3 regions of the Paenarthrobacter sp. NPDC018779 genome follow, and region 3 is predicted to be linked to each of the others. Evidence: riboswitches for the same ligand, from Rfam matches in the RefSeq annotation. Region 3 holds a riboswitch; each other region holds the start of a gene.
The links. Region 3 has a riboswitch for cyclic di-AMP ahead of ACH488_RS07030 (C40 family peptidase). Riboswitches for the same ligand answer to the same signal wherever they lie in the genome.

Region 1 (4,740 bases), on a different contig from region 3:
CCCCAACCACGGTTGCCACCTCAACCCAGCGGTCCGGCGTCGTGCTTCCATGCACCAGGGCGAGCGCACCGGAGGTGAGCGCCAAGCCGATGCCGAACACGATCAGCCCTTCGAAGTGGTGCCGTGCGTGGTTGCCGCCGTGGATGCCGAACGTGAAGCGGCGGTTGGCGGCGGTGTTTGCCACGGCGGTGATGATGAGCGCCAGGAAGTTGGCGAGCTGCGGGTCCATGAAACCGCGGCAGAACAGGAAGATCACCAGGTAGGCCACGGTGGACACGGCACCGATGAATCCGAAGCGCACAAGTTGCCCGAACAGGCTGGTGCGCGGCGTGGCCTCGGAGGTCCGTGAGGAAGCGGGGAGTGGTCCGCGGGCCAGGGCGGCACGAAGTTCGGGAACGGGGATGCGGCCGGTGACCAGGTCGCGCGTCAGGCGCGCCATTCCGCGGAGGTCGGCCAGTGCGGTACGTACGATGTCGACGCTTGAGTTGGGATCGTCGGTCCAGTCCACGGGGACTTCATGGACGCGGAGTCCGCAGCGTTCGGCGAGGACCAGCAGTTCGGTGTCGAAGAACCAGGCGTTGTCCAGCGTGTGGGGGAGGATCTGGTGGGCTACGTCCGCGCGGATGGCCTTGAAGCCGCACTGCGCGTCGGAGAACCGTGCACCCATGACGGTGTGCAGGAGGACGTTGTAGCTGCGGGACACGAATTCGCGCTTCGGTCCACGGACTACCCGGGAGTTGCGGGAAAGCCGGGTGCCGATGGCCAAGTCCGAGTGCCCGGAGATCAGCGGGGCCAGCAGTGGGGCCAGGGCGGCGAGGTCGGTGGAGAGATCCACGTCCATGTAGGCCAGCACGGGGGAAGGCGACGCGAGCCAGACCTGACGGAGGGCGTTGCCCCTGCCCTTTTCCTCGAAGCGCATGACGGCAATTTCGGGGAGTTCGCGGGCCAGTCGCTCGGCGATCTTCAGGGTGTTGTCCGTGCTTGCATTGTCCGCCACCGTGATGCGGAAGGAATGCGGGAAAGTGTCCACGAGGTGTCCGTGCAGGCGGCGCAGGCATTCCTCCAGGTCCGTTTCCTCGTTGTGGACGGGAACGGTGACGTCCAGGACGGGAACTGTGGTCCGGGTGTCCACGCGAGAGCGCCGCATCTGCCGGTGGGGCAAGGCAGGAGCGGCGGAGTGCCCCGCATGGGCGGGGTTCGGCAGCGCACTGGTGGCTGGATCTATGAGCGTCATGCATCCAGAGTGGAGCCGCCGATTGTGAGGGCTTTAGGCGGAAGCTGTGACGGGACTGTGTAACTTGGTTGGACGGAAACGTCGCCCGCGCGGCGGCCAGTGGAACGCGAACACCTTGGCGTGGGGACGCGAAAAGCCGCCCCCGGTCCCGCCGTGCGCATCAGTTGGGGTTGCTGCGAACGGCGGGAACAGGAGCGGCTATCGGGAAGCCTCCGGGCTTAGTACCAGTTGTTGGCCAAGTGGAAGGCAAGGGCGGCGGACGGCGAACCGTAGCGTTCCTTGATGTAGTTCAGGCCCCACTTGATCTGGGTCTGGTAGTTGGTCTGCCAGTCAGCGCCTGCCGTAGCCATCTTGGAAGCAGGGAGGGACTGGACAATGCCGTAAGCGCCACTGGAAGCATTGGTGGCAGTGGTCCGCCAGTTGGATTCCTTTTCCCACAGCGTGTTGAGGGCGGTCATTTCGCCCGGGCCCCAGCCGTAGTTGGCCAGGATGCTGGCGGCATAGGCCTTGGCTGCTGCGGGGTCGTCGATTGCCTTGGGGGCAGCTGCGGCGGCTGCAGCTGCTGCTGCCGCCTTGTCAGCGGCGGCCTTTGCTGCGGCGTCGGCGGCGGCTTTCTCAGCTGCGGCCTGTGCAGCGGCAGCCTGGTCGGCTGCGGCCTTCTCTGCGGCAGCCTTGTCTGCAGCTGCCTTGTCGGCGGCGGCCTTCTCAGCTGCTGCCTTTGCGGCCGCGGCCTGGTCCGCTGCGGCCTTGGCCGACGCTGCACGATCAGCGGCAGCCTTTTCCGCAGCTGCGTCTGAAGCAGCATTGGCCTTCGGGTCAGACTGTACGGCGGCTTGGGTCTGTGCGGCCTGGCTCAGTTCCGGCAGGTTGAACGCGGCGTTGGCGGCTTGTCCCAGCGAAGCGACGCCGAGTGCGGCGGCAACAACACCTGCTACGACCGACATGCGGTGGCCGGCCTTGCCCTGGCGCGCGGCGTTCTTCAGAACGGCCTGCGACTTGGTCAGGGGAGCATCGTTTTCGTCGCGATGACGCGCGGAATGGCGCGTCTGATCCTTGAATTCAGACATGTGTGATTACCTCTCAGCGCCTGCGGAGTTAGCTGTCGGGTTCGGATGAGGTCATCCGGCCGCGCGCGTAGCTGCGGCTTCACCCCAAGGGCCGGCGCAATGCCTGGCCCGGAGACTCTGGGTCCCCCGTCTCTGCCTCGATGAGAACGGAACTCCGGGAAGTGGCAGAGCTCGGCGCATCCCGGGTGCGGGCCTCTTGGGGCGACCCACCCTTTCGACGGTACAGGAGGATTTCGCTTAAGTCACATTTAGGTAACAGAGATCACGACGCCGGTGCGTCGCCTTGCCGGTTTCGTTACACCCGTTCGCTACTCACCGAGGGGAGGCGCAAGGCGAACTCCGTGCGCCCCGGTTTTGAGGTGACTTCGACGCTGCCACCGTGCGCTCCAACGATGGATTCGACGATTGAGAGTCCCAGCCCGGAGGTCCCTTCGGAGCCCGACCGTGCAGCGTCAGCCCGGGCAAAACGGGAGAAGATGCGGCCTTGGAAATCCGCGGGAATGCCGGGTCCATTGTCCGTCACGGTGACCACTGCACTCCCGTCCGCGCTCAGCATCACGCCGGTGACCACAGTGGTGCCAGGATCGGTGTGCTTGCGTGCGTTGGACAGCAGGTTGGCGAGCACCTGATGAAGTTGAGTGCCATCGCCACGGACCGTAATGGGCTCATCCGGAAGCTTGAGCTGCCACACGTGGTCCGGGGCCATGACTTTCTCGTCCGTCACGGTTTCGATGACCAACTGCGTCAGGTCCACGTCCGTGACCTTCAAGGGCTGCCCTTCGTCCAAACGGGCCAGGAGCAGCAAATCCTCCACCAGCGTGCTCATCCGCTCCGATTGGCTCTGGACGCGCGCCAGCGACTTGCGGCCATCCTCGGTGAAATTCTCGGTCATCCGCAGCATCTCGGTGTAACCCCGGATGGCTGTAAGGGGCGTACGGAGCTCGTGGGAGGCGTCGGCAACGAATTGCCGTACCTTGGTTTCACTTTCCTGCCTGGCTTCGAGGGCGCTGGCAACGTTGTTCAGCATTTGGTTGAGGGCGTAGCCCACGCTGCCTACTTCGGTGCCAGGGTGGGAGGCCGACGGGGGTACGCGCACCGCAAGCGCTACCTCGCCGGCGTCGAGAGGCAGGCGGGAAACCTTGGTGGCCACCTCGGACAGTTGCTCCAGCGGCCGCATGGTCCGCCGGATGATGACCGTGCCGGCCAGCCCGATCAGTACCAGACCGCCCAGCGATACGAACACCATGGTCCAGACGAGGGACGCTTCGGTGCTCTGCTTGTCAGCCAGCGGCAGGCCTGTCACGATCACGTCCCCGTAGGGCATCTTGACCGCCACCAGCCGGTAGTCGCCGTTGGAGAGCGAACGGTCCACGGGTCGGTTGTCCAAGGGGAGGTCCAAGAGGACCTGGTTGTCTTCGGCGGAGAGGGCCGCACGGTTTCCTGAAGCGTCAATGAGCCCGGCGCTACTGACGGTTGACCCGCTGATCCGCGCATTCAGGGTTCCGGCGCCCTGCCCACGGGCTTCGAGGGGGTCCGGCCGGCCGTTCGGGAAGCTGGAGGGTGGCCTGCCGAAATCAGTTGCGCGGCTGGACGCCTGCTCCAATTGCTTGTCCAACTGACGGTTGAACACCATGTCCATGGACGCATAGCTGACTACGCCCACCGCCCCGCAGATGGCAACGAGCAGTGCCATGGCTACGAGCACCAGGCGGGTCCGCAAATGCCAGGTGGATGGGTCCAGCCAACTCCGCTGCGTCTTCCTGGCGACCCCTGAGAGTGTGGTCAAGGCTTAGTCCGCGGGCTTGATGACGTAGCCTGCGCCACGCACGGTGTGGATCATGGGCGGGTGGTTGGCCTCGATCTTCTTGCGCAGGTAGGAGATGTAGAGTTCCACGATGTTCGCCTGCCCGCCGAAGTCGTAGTCCCACACGCGGTCGAGGATCTGGGCCTTGCTGACCACACGTTTGGGGTTCTCCATGAGGTAGCGCAGGAGCTCGAACTGGGTTGCCGTGAGGGCGATGTCCTCGCCGGCCCGGGTTACCTCGCGGGTGTCCACGTTCAGGGTCAGGTCGCCCACTACGAGTTCTGCGGTGTCCATGGCGGCAACACCGGAACGCTGCACCAAGCGGTGAAGGCGCAGCAGCACTTCTTCCATGCTGAACGGCTTGGTCACATAGTCGTCACCGCCCGCAGCCAGGCCAACGATTCGGTCCTGGACAGCGTCCTTGGCGGTGAGGAAAAGGGCGGGGACCTCCGGGGCGAACGCGCGGATCCGATTCAGGACCTCGACGCCATCGAATCCGGGAAGCATGACGTCCAGCACCAGGACGTCCGGGCGGAAGTCTTTGGCGAGCTTCACGGCCTCGGGTCCGTCGGCGGCCACGGCGACGGACCAGCCGGCCATGCGGAGGCCCATGCTCATGAGCTCGGCAAGGCTCG
Region 2 (4,740 bases), on a different contig from region 3:
GCCGTGCTGGTCCATGGGGCCCGCCTCTCCACCTGCTGCTTTTGTTCCGGTCATTCTGCCAGAGGTTTCACCCCGCAAGGTGACACGCCCGGCCTGGTACGAATATCCGGGGAAGGAGAAGTTCAGGGCATCCCCTTCCACTGCCCACTATTCTCGGTTGCCAAGGCCGAATCAAGGCGACTTTTCGCCCGCCGCATAACGGTCCGGGCTCGGTTTCCGGTGTCCTTGTTGGACTCCTGATGAACAAGTAAAAACACGCTGCCATTGAGGCTATCCACGGCCCCAAAAGTTCTGTAGTGTTCGAGTCACCGAATGGCCGGCAAGCGTGTTCCAGGACACACCCGGCCATTTGTTTGCGGACGCTGGGGGAGCTTGGACGCGAAACAACGCGATGCCTTCGGGCACACACGTCAAGGAGGAGCCAAGCAGTGTCACTCACGCCTGATTCCGGCACAGAGCGCACCACCACCGTGGTGATTGGAGCCGGGCTTTCCGGCCTTGCCGTGGCCAGCGAGCTCAGCCGCTACGGCGTCGGCTCAATCGTGGTGGACGGGTTTGGATCCCTGTCCACATCCGGTCCCTCAGTCCACACGGGAATGCTGCAGCGCTGCGATGCTGGCGACCCCGCGGCCATGGTGGAACGAAACCAGATCCTCCGGCACTTGCGGAACTACGCAGCCAGCCATCAGCTCGATGTGCGGAGCACTACCAAAGCCGTGCGCCTGGACTTCCTGGGAGCCAACCAGGGCCTGCAACTTGGCCAGCGGGCCGTGGCTGACCTCTCGGCTCCCGGCGTTGGCGGCCCCGGCCTGGCGACGGCTGGACTCGCACCCTTCGACCCAACACCCTTCGGCCCAGCACCCTTTGAGTCAACACCCCGCCAGTGGGCCGTGCACACGGCCAGCGGCATCCTTCTGGCGGACCACATTGTGGTGACGCGTTGCGCCCAAAGCCACTTGCGCCGGATGTTGGCCGAACTCGGCATCGCGATCGGGCAGAACCTCGTGGCCGCCATGCGGGCGGTCGGGATGCACCTTGTTGGCGTCGGAGAACTCATCACCCCCACCCCCAAGGAAGTGCTCCGCCAGGCAAAGGCCGTGGGACAGGCGATCTCGTCGAAGGTGGCGCTCCCGGCCGGACCGGGCGTCGCGATCGCCTGAAGCGCCGGCACAGTGCTGCATCTGGAAACGGGCACCTCGGCCGCCTGACCAACCGGCATGTCCGCTGCCGCGATCAGCCAAATGCTGCGAGCAGCCAAATGCCAGGGATCCTGAGTACCCAGCAAGCCCTTAACAGCCGAAGGCCGGCACCCGGAGAATAATCTCTCCCAGGTGCCGGCCTTGGTGTTTAAGCGTGAAGCTTAGGCGCCAGCGCGTACGTACGTGATGGGGCCGGTTGCGGTCAGCCAGCTGATCGGGTGGATGCCGGTCTGGTTGCCGTTGATGCCACCGCTGATGGCCTGGCCGTTGCCGATGTAGATGGCAACGTGGCCGGACTGGACGATCATGTCGCCGGGCTGGGGATCGCTGACTACCTTGCCGTAGTTCAGGAACTGCATCGGAGCGAGGTCACCCACGGGGATGCCTGCCGAGCCGAGTGCGCGCTCCACCATGGCGGTGCAGTCCTGCATGATGCCGATCTGGGCGTAAGCAGAGGCAACCATGGCTGCGTTGACGCTGCCAGCGGGTGCTGCTGCTGCAGGGGCCGCGGCGGCGGGGGCAGCCGCGGTAGCTGCAACAGTAGCCTTGGCGGTGGTGGTCGCAGTGGTCGCCTTCTTGGCCGGAGCCGCAGCCACCGGAGCCGGCTTCTCGATAACGGGAGCCGCGACGGAGGAAACCGCGGGGCGCTCGAAGTTGATGGTGGCCGTTGCAGCTGCGGTGACTACCTTGTTGGGGGTCTCCGCAACGGTTTCGGCAACGGTCGCCGGGCTGGAGTCGCGTTGGACCGGAGCCTGTGCGGGGGTCTCGGCAGCGTGGGCGGCAATGGAGCCGGTCAGGACAAGGCCGGAAGCTGCAGCAATGACGGCTGCCTGGCGGCCAGCGCCGGAAGCGTTGCTGGCAACGGCCTTGGAGATGGAGATGAACGGATTGGGACGTGCGATGTCCGCCTTACGACGGCCGCGAAGAATGCGTGAAGACATGAAAAAGCCTCTCCCGATGCCTGCGAGGTTAGCTGTCGGATTCGGATGGGAGTCACCCGGTCACTATCCCCCGCTGTTCAGCGGAAGCCTCGTGACTTCACCCCAAGGCACGCTCGATGGCGGCCTAAAATGGGTTCCCCGTCTCTGCCGTAGGTTTGTCTGCGAACGGATTCCGGACTGCGGCAGAGCTAGGCAATCAGGCCGGAAGTGCCCCAAAGATGGATTGGGCACAGGTACTACCGTAACGGATGATCACGCCAAAGTCACATTTGAGTAACGAGGAGTTGGCTTTGCGCGTGTCGCGGTAACCCTTTCGAGATTTTCGCAGGTATGTAGAAAACCGCGTCATTCCGCGGAATTATCGCCCTCGGCCTCGTTGGAAGCGGCCAATTTCCTGCGGGCTGTAATCGCCAGGAAAACCACCAGGCCCACTGCCACCACAGCGAGGCCCACAATGCTCCATGGGAAGGGCTGGGAGGCGGCCGGAGCCGACTCGCCGGAGCCGGTCCCCGGGGCTGCCGTTCCCGCGCTCGGAACCACCGCGCCCGAGGCCGAAGCGGACGGCGAGGCGCCCGCGGAGCCGCTTGCCGCCGTCGTGCTTCCCGCGGTGGACGTGAACTTGAAGGTGCCTTCAATCGGGTGCGAATCGGAGCTGACCACGCGCCACACCACGGTGTACTCGCCGGCCGGGGCTCCCGGGCGCAACTTTTGGACTGCCTGGTTGTCGATGATTTCGACGGCGCCGTCCGCCCAGTTTTCGCCGCCCGCGGTCACCGTAACGCCGGAGCCGATGGCCAGCGGACGGTTGTTGAACGTAATGGAGACCGACGCCGGGACTGCCGCCACGGTGGCTCCGTTGGCCGGAGTGGTGGACTCGGCGACGTCGTGCGCGGACGCGGGGGCGGCACCAAAAAGTACCGCCGAGGCGAAGGCAAGGGCGGCAACGACGGCGGCCAGAAGCGGGCGGATGGTACGCATGGGGCGGTTTCTCCTAATGTTGGCTTCCTTACAGACTAGGCGAATCGTCCGGGCGCCCCGTAGCCGCGGGCATAGGATTTGAGAGCACACTCACCCGATCCCCGGAGACCTTCATGCTTAAACAAGGTTCTGCCATAGACCGCTACTTCAAGATTTCCGAACGTGGTTCCACGTACTCACGGGAAATCCGTGGCGGGTTCGCGACCTTCTTTGCCATGAGCTACATCGTGGTCCTGAACCCCCTGATCCTCTCCGGAGCCGACTCCAGCGGAGCCTCCTTGGGCTTCACCGCCGTCGCAGCCACCACAGCGTTCGTTGCGGGCATCCTGACCATCCTCATGGGAGCGTGGGCCAAGCACCCGTTCGCCGTCGCCACGGGCCTGGGAGTGAACGCCTTCGTTGCCGTGACTGTGGCTTCGCACCCGGGGCTGACGTGGCCGGACATGATGGGGCTGGTGGTCCTGTCCGGCCTCACCATGCTGATCCTGGTCCTCACGGGATTCCGGACTGCCGTATTCAAAGCCGTGCCGGAAGCCCTCAAGACCGCGATCGTGGTGGGTATCGGCCTCTTCATTGCCCTGATCGGCCTGGTCAACGCCGGGTTCGTCCGGCGCATCCCCGACGCCGCCGGCACCACCGTTCCACTCGGCTTGGGCGTGGACGGCAAGCTCATGGGCTGGCCCACGCTGGTGTTTGCCGTCGGATTGATCCTGACCATCGCCCTGGTGGTCCGCAAGGTGCGCGGCGCGATCCTCATCGGCATCGTCGTATCCACCGCGCTGGCAGCGATCCTGGAATTCACCCTCCACATCGGCCCGAGCTTCGACGGCAAGAACGTCAACCCGCGCGGCTGGTCCCTCGTGGCACCGACGCTCTCCGAGTGGGGCGCCCCGGACCTTTCTTTGATCGGCAAGGCGAACCCTTTCGGCGCCTTTGAACACCTTGGTTTCATCGCGGCCGCCCTGCTGGCCTTCGTGATCCTGCTCAGCATCTTCTTCGATGCCATGGGCACCATGGTGGGCCTGGCCAACGAGGCCGGAACCGTGGACAAGCACGGCAACATCCCCAACGTGGACCGCGTGCTCCAGGTGGACGCCCTCGGCGCGATTGTTGGTGGCGGCGCGTCCGTCTCCTCCAACCAGATCTTCGTGGAGTCCGGCGCGGGCATCGGCGAGGGTGCGCGGACCGGTCTGGCGTCCATCGTGACCGGCGTGCTGTTCCTGGTGGCCATGTTCTTCACGCCGCTCATCAACCTGGTCCCGTTCGAAGCCGTCGCCCCCGCACTGGTGGTGGTTGGCTTCATGATGGTCTCCCAGGTGGGCAAGATCGACTGGCAGGACTGGGGCGTGGGCATCCCGGCGTTCCTCACCATCGCCCTCATGCCGTTCACGTACTCGATCGCCAACGGCCTGGGTGCAGGCTTCATCTCCTACGTCCTCATCCGCACCTTCCAGGGCCGCGCCCGCGAAGTACACCCCCTCATGTGGGCTGTTGCGGCGGCATTCCTGCTGTTCTTCGGCATCGGAACAGTGGAGGAACTGCTGGGCGTCAAGTAAGTCGCTGCGCCGAGTTGGCATTTGATGACAGTCCGAGGCTCCCGCATTGTCATCAAATGCCAACTC
Region 3 (4,740 bases):
GGACGTGGTCTATGGTGTGCGCTGTCTTGCCGCAATAGGCGCAGCGGTGGCCGTCGCGGCGGAGCACCCCGCGGCGGCTCACAGCGGTGATCCTGTTGTACCGGGGACGGATGTAGCGGTTGAGAAGAATCACGGACGGACGTCCCAGAATCTCCTGTGGCCCGACGACAGGTTCGCCGCCTTCGGCCACTACGCTAGCTTTCCCAGTCAGCACAAGGACCAGCGCCCGGCGGAAGGTTACTACCGCCAGCGGTTCATATCCAGCATTCAGAACGAGTGTGCGCATGCACGTACCTCTTCACGGCCGCACCCGTCAGGGGCACGAGGGCCGGCTGCCCTCTGCATGTACGGGCTGTGGATCGACACCATAAGGGTAAGCACTTATATGCCGTATCAACGAATTTTCGGACCGGTTCCCGGGCGGTGTCGGCGAATGTTCATGTGCGGGACACCTTGCCTGGCCCTCCACGAGGGCCTAAAAGCTGAACGCCCCGCAGGAAATCCTGCGGGGCGTTCAAAGAAGCTGTATCAGCCGTTCACGCGGATGAAGACCGGGCCGGAGCCGACGTTCACGCTGAAGAGTGCGGTGGTGGATCCGTTCCATCCACCGTGCACTGCCATGCCGTTACCGACGTACACGGCGATGTGCGCCATTCCACCGTAACCACCGTTGGCGTAGTACGCGAGGTCGCCCGGCTGCGCTTCGGCGGCGCTGACGGTGCGGCCGAGGGAGAGGTAGCCGGCGGGCCAGTCGTGGAAGTTGATGCCCACGGCGGCCAGCGAGTTGGTCACCAGCATGGTGCAGTCCTGGGTCACGCCGAGCTGGGCGTAGGCTGCCGCGGCGATGGCAGCACCGAGGCCGCTGGACGCTGCCGGAGCCTTGGCGGCCGGGGCCGGGTTGCTGACGGCTACGGTGGCACTGGCGCCAGCAGTAGCAGTGGAGCCGGAGCCGGTTTTCGCTGCGGGCTTCTCAACTACGGGAGCCGGAGCCTCCACCGTGGTGACCACCGGGCTCTCGTAGGAGATGGCCACAGTGGAATCGGCAGCGATGGTGGACTGCGTGACTGCCTGGACATCAAGGGCCGTGGTGGCCGTGGACTCACGCTGGACGTTGGTGTCGGCGGCATTCGCAGCAACGCCACTGGTCAAGACCAGTCCTGAAGCGGCAGCGATCACAACTGCCTGGCGGCCGACGCCACCGGCGTTGTCACTGACAGCCTTCGCGATCACGGCAAGGGAGCTGGTCTTGGGGGCCTCAGCTCGGTGCCGTGCAACCTTGTGTGCACTGGTCATTTTTAATCTCTTTTCGTTTCCGCACGCGGTTGGGGCACGCACGGTTTGCGGGCAAGCCAGCACTTGGGGGGCATGCTGGCGTACCCCGAACGGGGTTTTAGCGGAGGGTGAAGAATGAAGACGTGCCGGTGGAAGCCACCGAGTGGAGCAAGGTTCCCTGGCTCGGGTTGAGAGCGCTGATCATCATGCCGTTGCCGACGTAGATGCCAACGTGTGCGCCGCCGTTCTGCATGACCAGGTCACCCGGCTGCGGCGTGCTGGTGGCCTTCATGGCAGTCCAGGCGTTGACGCGGGGAATGCTGATGCCGGCCTGGGCGTAAACCCACTGGGTGAAGCCGGAGCAGTCCCAGCCGTTGGGGGTGGTGCCGCCCCAAACGTAGGGGTGGCCGATGCCCGTGTAGGCGATCGCGGCGAGGCCGGAAGCTGCGGCGCTGGAGGCCGTTTCCTTGGCGTCGGAAGACTGTGCGGTGAGCGAGCCGGCGGCCTGGCTGCCAGTGGTCTGGTTGCCAGCTGTCTGGGAGCGCTGGGTGGTCTGCGACGCGCGCTGGACCTTCGGGGCTTCCTTGGTGGCCACGACGGGGCTCTCGAAGGAAACAGTGGCCGTCGGCTCTGCGGTGACAACCTCGGTGGTGAGGAGCTGCTGCGTGCTCGTCTCGGCCTTGGAAACATCGGTGTCCGCTGCCTGGGCCGGAAGGCCGACGCTGAGGACGAGGCCGGAGGCTGCGGCAAGAACTGCGGCCTGGCGGCCAACGGTTCCGGCATTCGCTGAAACAGCCTTCGAAAGAGTGTTCAACGGGTGAACCGTCTCGGCGCGGTGGCGCGCAGGGGTAGTGCGTGATGACACGTAGGTAGCCTCTCCCAATGCCTGCGAGGTGAGCTGTCGGATTCGGATGGGAGTCATCCGGCCACGCGCTTCGGGAAGCTTTGTGACTTAACCCCAAGGCCTTCTCTCGAAGACCAAAAGTGGTTCCCCCGCCCCTGCCAGACGAATTTTGCGAACGGACCTTGAGTGGTGGCAGAGCTAGGCAATCCACTCAAGTGCATCGGCCCCCTAAAAAGCCGATGCGCTTTAGACGGTACAACAGTTGAACACGAATGTCACATTCAGGTCACGGGGTGTGTCGCGAATGCGAGAGACGACCATCGACTTTGCTTAGAGCCAGCCCATGGGGTCCACGACTTCGCCGTTGACCTGGACCTCGAAGTGCAGGTGGCAGCCCGTGGAGGCGCCCGTGGTGCCGCTCAGGGCAACCACGTCACCGCGGTTGACAGTCTGGCCAACCTTCACGTTGAACGACGACAGGTGGTTGTACGTGGTTTCAAGGCCGTTGCCGTGATCCACTACAACGCGGTTGCCTCCGCCGTACTCGTGCCACCCTGCGAACGTGACCTTGCCGGCTGCTGCAGCGTGGACCTGGGTTCCGCACTGCGCAACGAAGTCCTGGCCGCGGTGGAAGTCGCCGGTGCCGCCGGTCAGCGGGCTGACCCGGTATCCGAACGGAGAAGCGGTGGTCAGCGTGTCCAGCGGGCTGCCAAGGGTTCCTTTGGAGGAACTGGCCTGGATGCTGCCGACGGACTGGGCGCTGAGCAGCTGCTTGAGCTTGCCGTCGGGATCGGCCTTGGTGGCCACCGCCGCGCGGCTGAAGTCGATTTTGGCCGACGCTTCCGCGGAAACCTCAGGCTGGCTGCCACCGGAGACGGCCAGGGCAGCTTCTGTTTGGCCCGACTCGGAGGTGGCCATGACGGGGCTTGTGGCCGGCAGACCGACAGTGAGGGCAAGGCCGGTGGCGGCAAGAGCCACTCCGGCTTTCTGCCCTACGCCACTGGCTGCGGCGAAATCGGCAACCTGGCGCAACGGGCTCTTACGGCGGCGCACCTGACGCTGGGTGTCGCGGGGCCGGATCTCCGTTACGACGCGGGCTGGCCGCAGCTCAGCAGCGGGGCCGGACGCGCGTCGGCGGCCCCTGACGTTCTGCGATGTCAAACTCTGTTCCTCTCTTGAAAGCCTGCGAAGTTAGCTGTCGGATTCGGATCAGAGAGTGCAAAGACCCGGCCCGCACGCAGCGCATACGGCACACAGGTATCCCGGAGGAAATTGCGTAAGTAGGCACTGCTGCTGCGGACTTCACCCCAAGGCTGCTTCTTCAGGCAGCCGATTGTGGTTCCCCCGCCTCTGCCAGTAGTGGATAACACCCCTGATCTGCTGGCAGAGCTCGGCTCCAGATCAGGTAACGCTTTGGTATCGGCGCTAGTAGATAACTATAGGGGATTAAAGCCTTCGGTAATAAATTCGTTATCTTCCGGCGGCGCCGCTTTCAGGGGCGGGCCCTTAGCACCTTTCGGCGGAAACTGCAGGTCACGCCGTTCCACCCGACTCTGGTAGTGAGATCAGACACTCCGGCCGGGGACACAAGTGAGGCACCCATCCTTTTCGGGAGAGGTGCCTCGAAAGTCCTACGTTCAGCCAACCGCCACGAAGACGTGGGCAGCAACTTCGGGGGGCAGTTCCAGGGCGCCCTCGATGCCGGGGACGCGGACGGAGATGTACTCCCCTACCCGCGCCAACGAAACTGCCGCGCCCGGACGGATCCCGCCTTCATCGAGTTGAGTCAGGAGCTCGGGCTCAACCTGGATGGGTTCGGCCAACCTGCTCACCACAACCCGTGAGTCCGTGGCGTAGCCGTCCATGGCCTGGATGAGGTTGACGTCGCCCTTCAAGGAGATCTGGCTGGTCCGCCCACCGAGTGCTTCCAGGCCCGGGATCGGGTTTCCATAGGGTGACTCGGTGGGGTGCTCAAGCAACTCGTACAGCCGGCGTTCAACCCGCTCACTCATCACGTGCTCCCAGCGGCAGGCCTCGTCGTGGACATAGGCCCAGTCCAGGCCGATCACATCGGCCAGGAGGCGCTCGGCCAGGCGGTGCTTGCGCATCACCTCGGTGGCCCGCTTCCGGCCAATCTCGGTCAACTCCAGATGGCGGTCATTGGAAACGACCACCAGGCCATCGCGCTCCATGCGGCCGATGGTCTGGGAAACAGTGGGACCGGAATGGCGCAGGCGCTCGGCAATGCGGGCCCGAAGAGCAACGATGTTCTCTTCTTCAAGCTCCAAAATGGTCCGAAGATACATCTCAGTGGTATCGATCAGATCCGTCATCCAGCTCAGCTCTCCTCGAACGCAGTTCTCGCGTAGTGTCCACCGTACCGCGTCCAGACGAGGCGGCCGGTCCCGTGGCGCCGCCCCATGACGCCTCCTCCAGCTTAGCTTATTTGGAATTACTCTGAATAATCCCCCTTCGCCTTCCTGCGCACCCGGACGGCACCGTTCCACGTGGCGGACTATGACAACCGCAGGTTCCTGCCCGCGCGCCACGTCAGGCAGAATTGGGGTGTCGAAGGAGCAGTTGATGCCACCTGCCACGACCCATCTTTGACCGATACCCATTGG

Region 1: linked by a shared signal. The riboswitch ahead of ACH488_RS09650 (hypothetical protein) and the one ahead of ACH488_RS07030 (C40 family peptidase) in region 3 are both predicted to bind cyclic di-AMP.
Region 2: linked by a shared signal. The riboswitch ahead of ACH488_RS13875 (NlpC/P60 family protein) and the one ahead of ACH488_RS07030 (C40 family peptidase) in region 3 are both predicted to bind cyclic di-AMP.

Annotation. Positions count from the first base shown of each region.
Region 1 covers NZ_JBIRZS010000006.1:168,970-173,709, forward strand. The annotation lists gene ACH488_RS09645 (glycosyltransferase) at 1-1,234, opposite strand, end outside; gene ACH488_RS09650 (hypothetical protein) at 1,453-2,301, opposite strand; cyclic di-AMP (ydaO/yuaA leader) riboswitch at 2,305-2,488, opposite strand; gene ACH488_RS09655 (ATP-binding protein) at 2,597-4,087, opposite strand; gene ACH488_RS09660 (response regulator transcription factor) at 4,091-4,740, opposite strand, start outside.
Region 2 covers NZ_JBIRZS010000012.1:111,424-116,163, reverse strand. The annotation lists gene ACH488_RS13885 (universal stress protein) at 1-15, opposite strand, end outside; gene ACH488_RS13880 (FAD-binding protein) at 429-1,160, shown strand; gene ACH488_RS13875 (NlpC/P60 family protein) at 1,361-2,140, opposite strand; cyclic di-AMP (ydaO/yuaA leader) riboswitch at 2,144-2,335, opposite strand; gene ACH488_RS13870 (copper resistance protein CopC) at 2,486-3,118, opposite strand; gene ACH488_RS13865 (NCS2 family permease) at 3,232-4,674, shown strand.
Region 3 covers NZ_JBIRZS010000004.1:163,733-168,472, forward strand. The annotation lists gene ACH488_RS07020 (HNH endonuclease) at 1-286, opposite strand, end outside; gene ACH488_RS07025 (NlpC/P60 family protein) at 529-1,293, opposite strand; gene ACH488_RS07030 (C40 family peptidase) at 1,391-2,137, opposite strand; cyclic di-AMP (ydaO/yuaA leader) riboswitch at 2,142-2,307, opposite strand; gene ACH488_RS07035 (M23 family metallopeptidase) at 2,447-3,277, opposite strand; cyclic di-AMP (ydaO/yuaA leader) riboswitch at 3,282-3,522, opposite strand; gene ACH488_RS07040 (metal-dependent transcriptional regulator) at 3,754-4,449, opposite strand.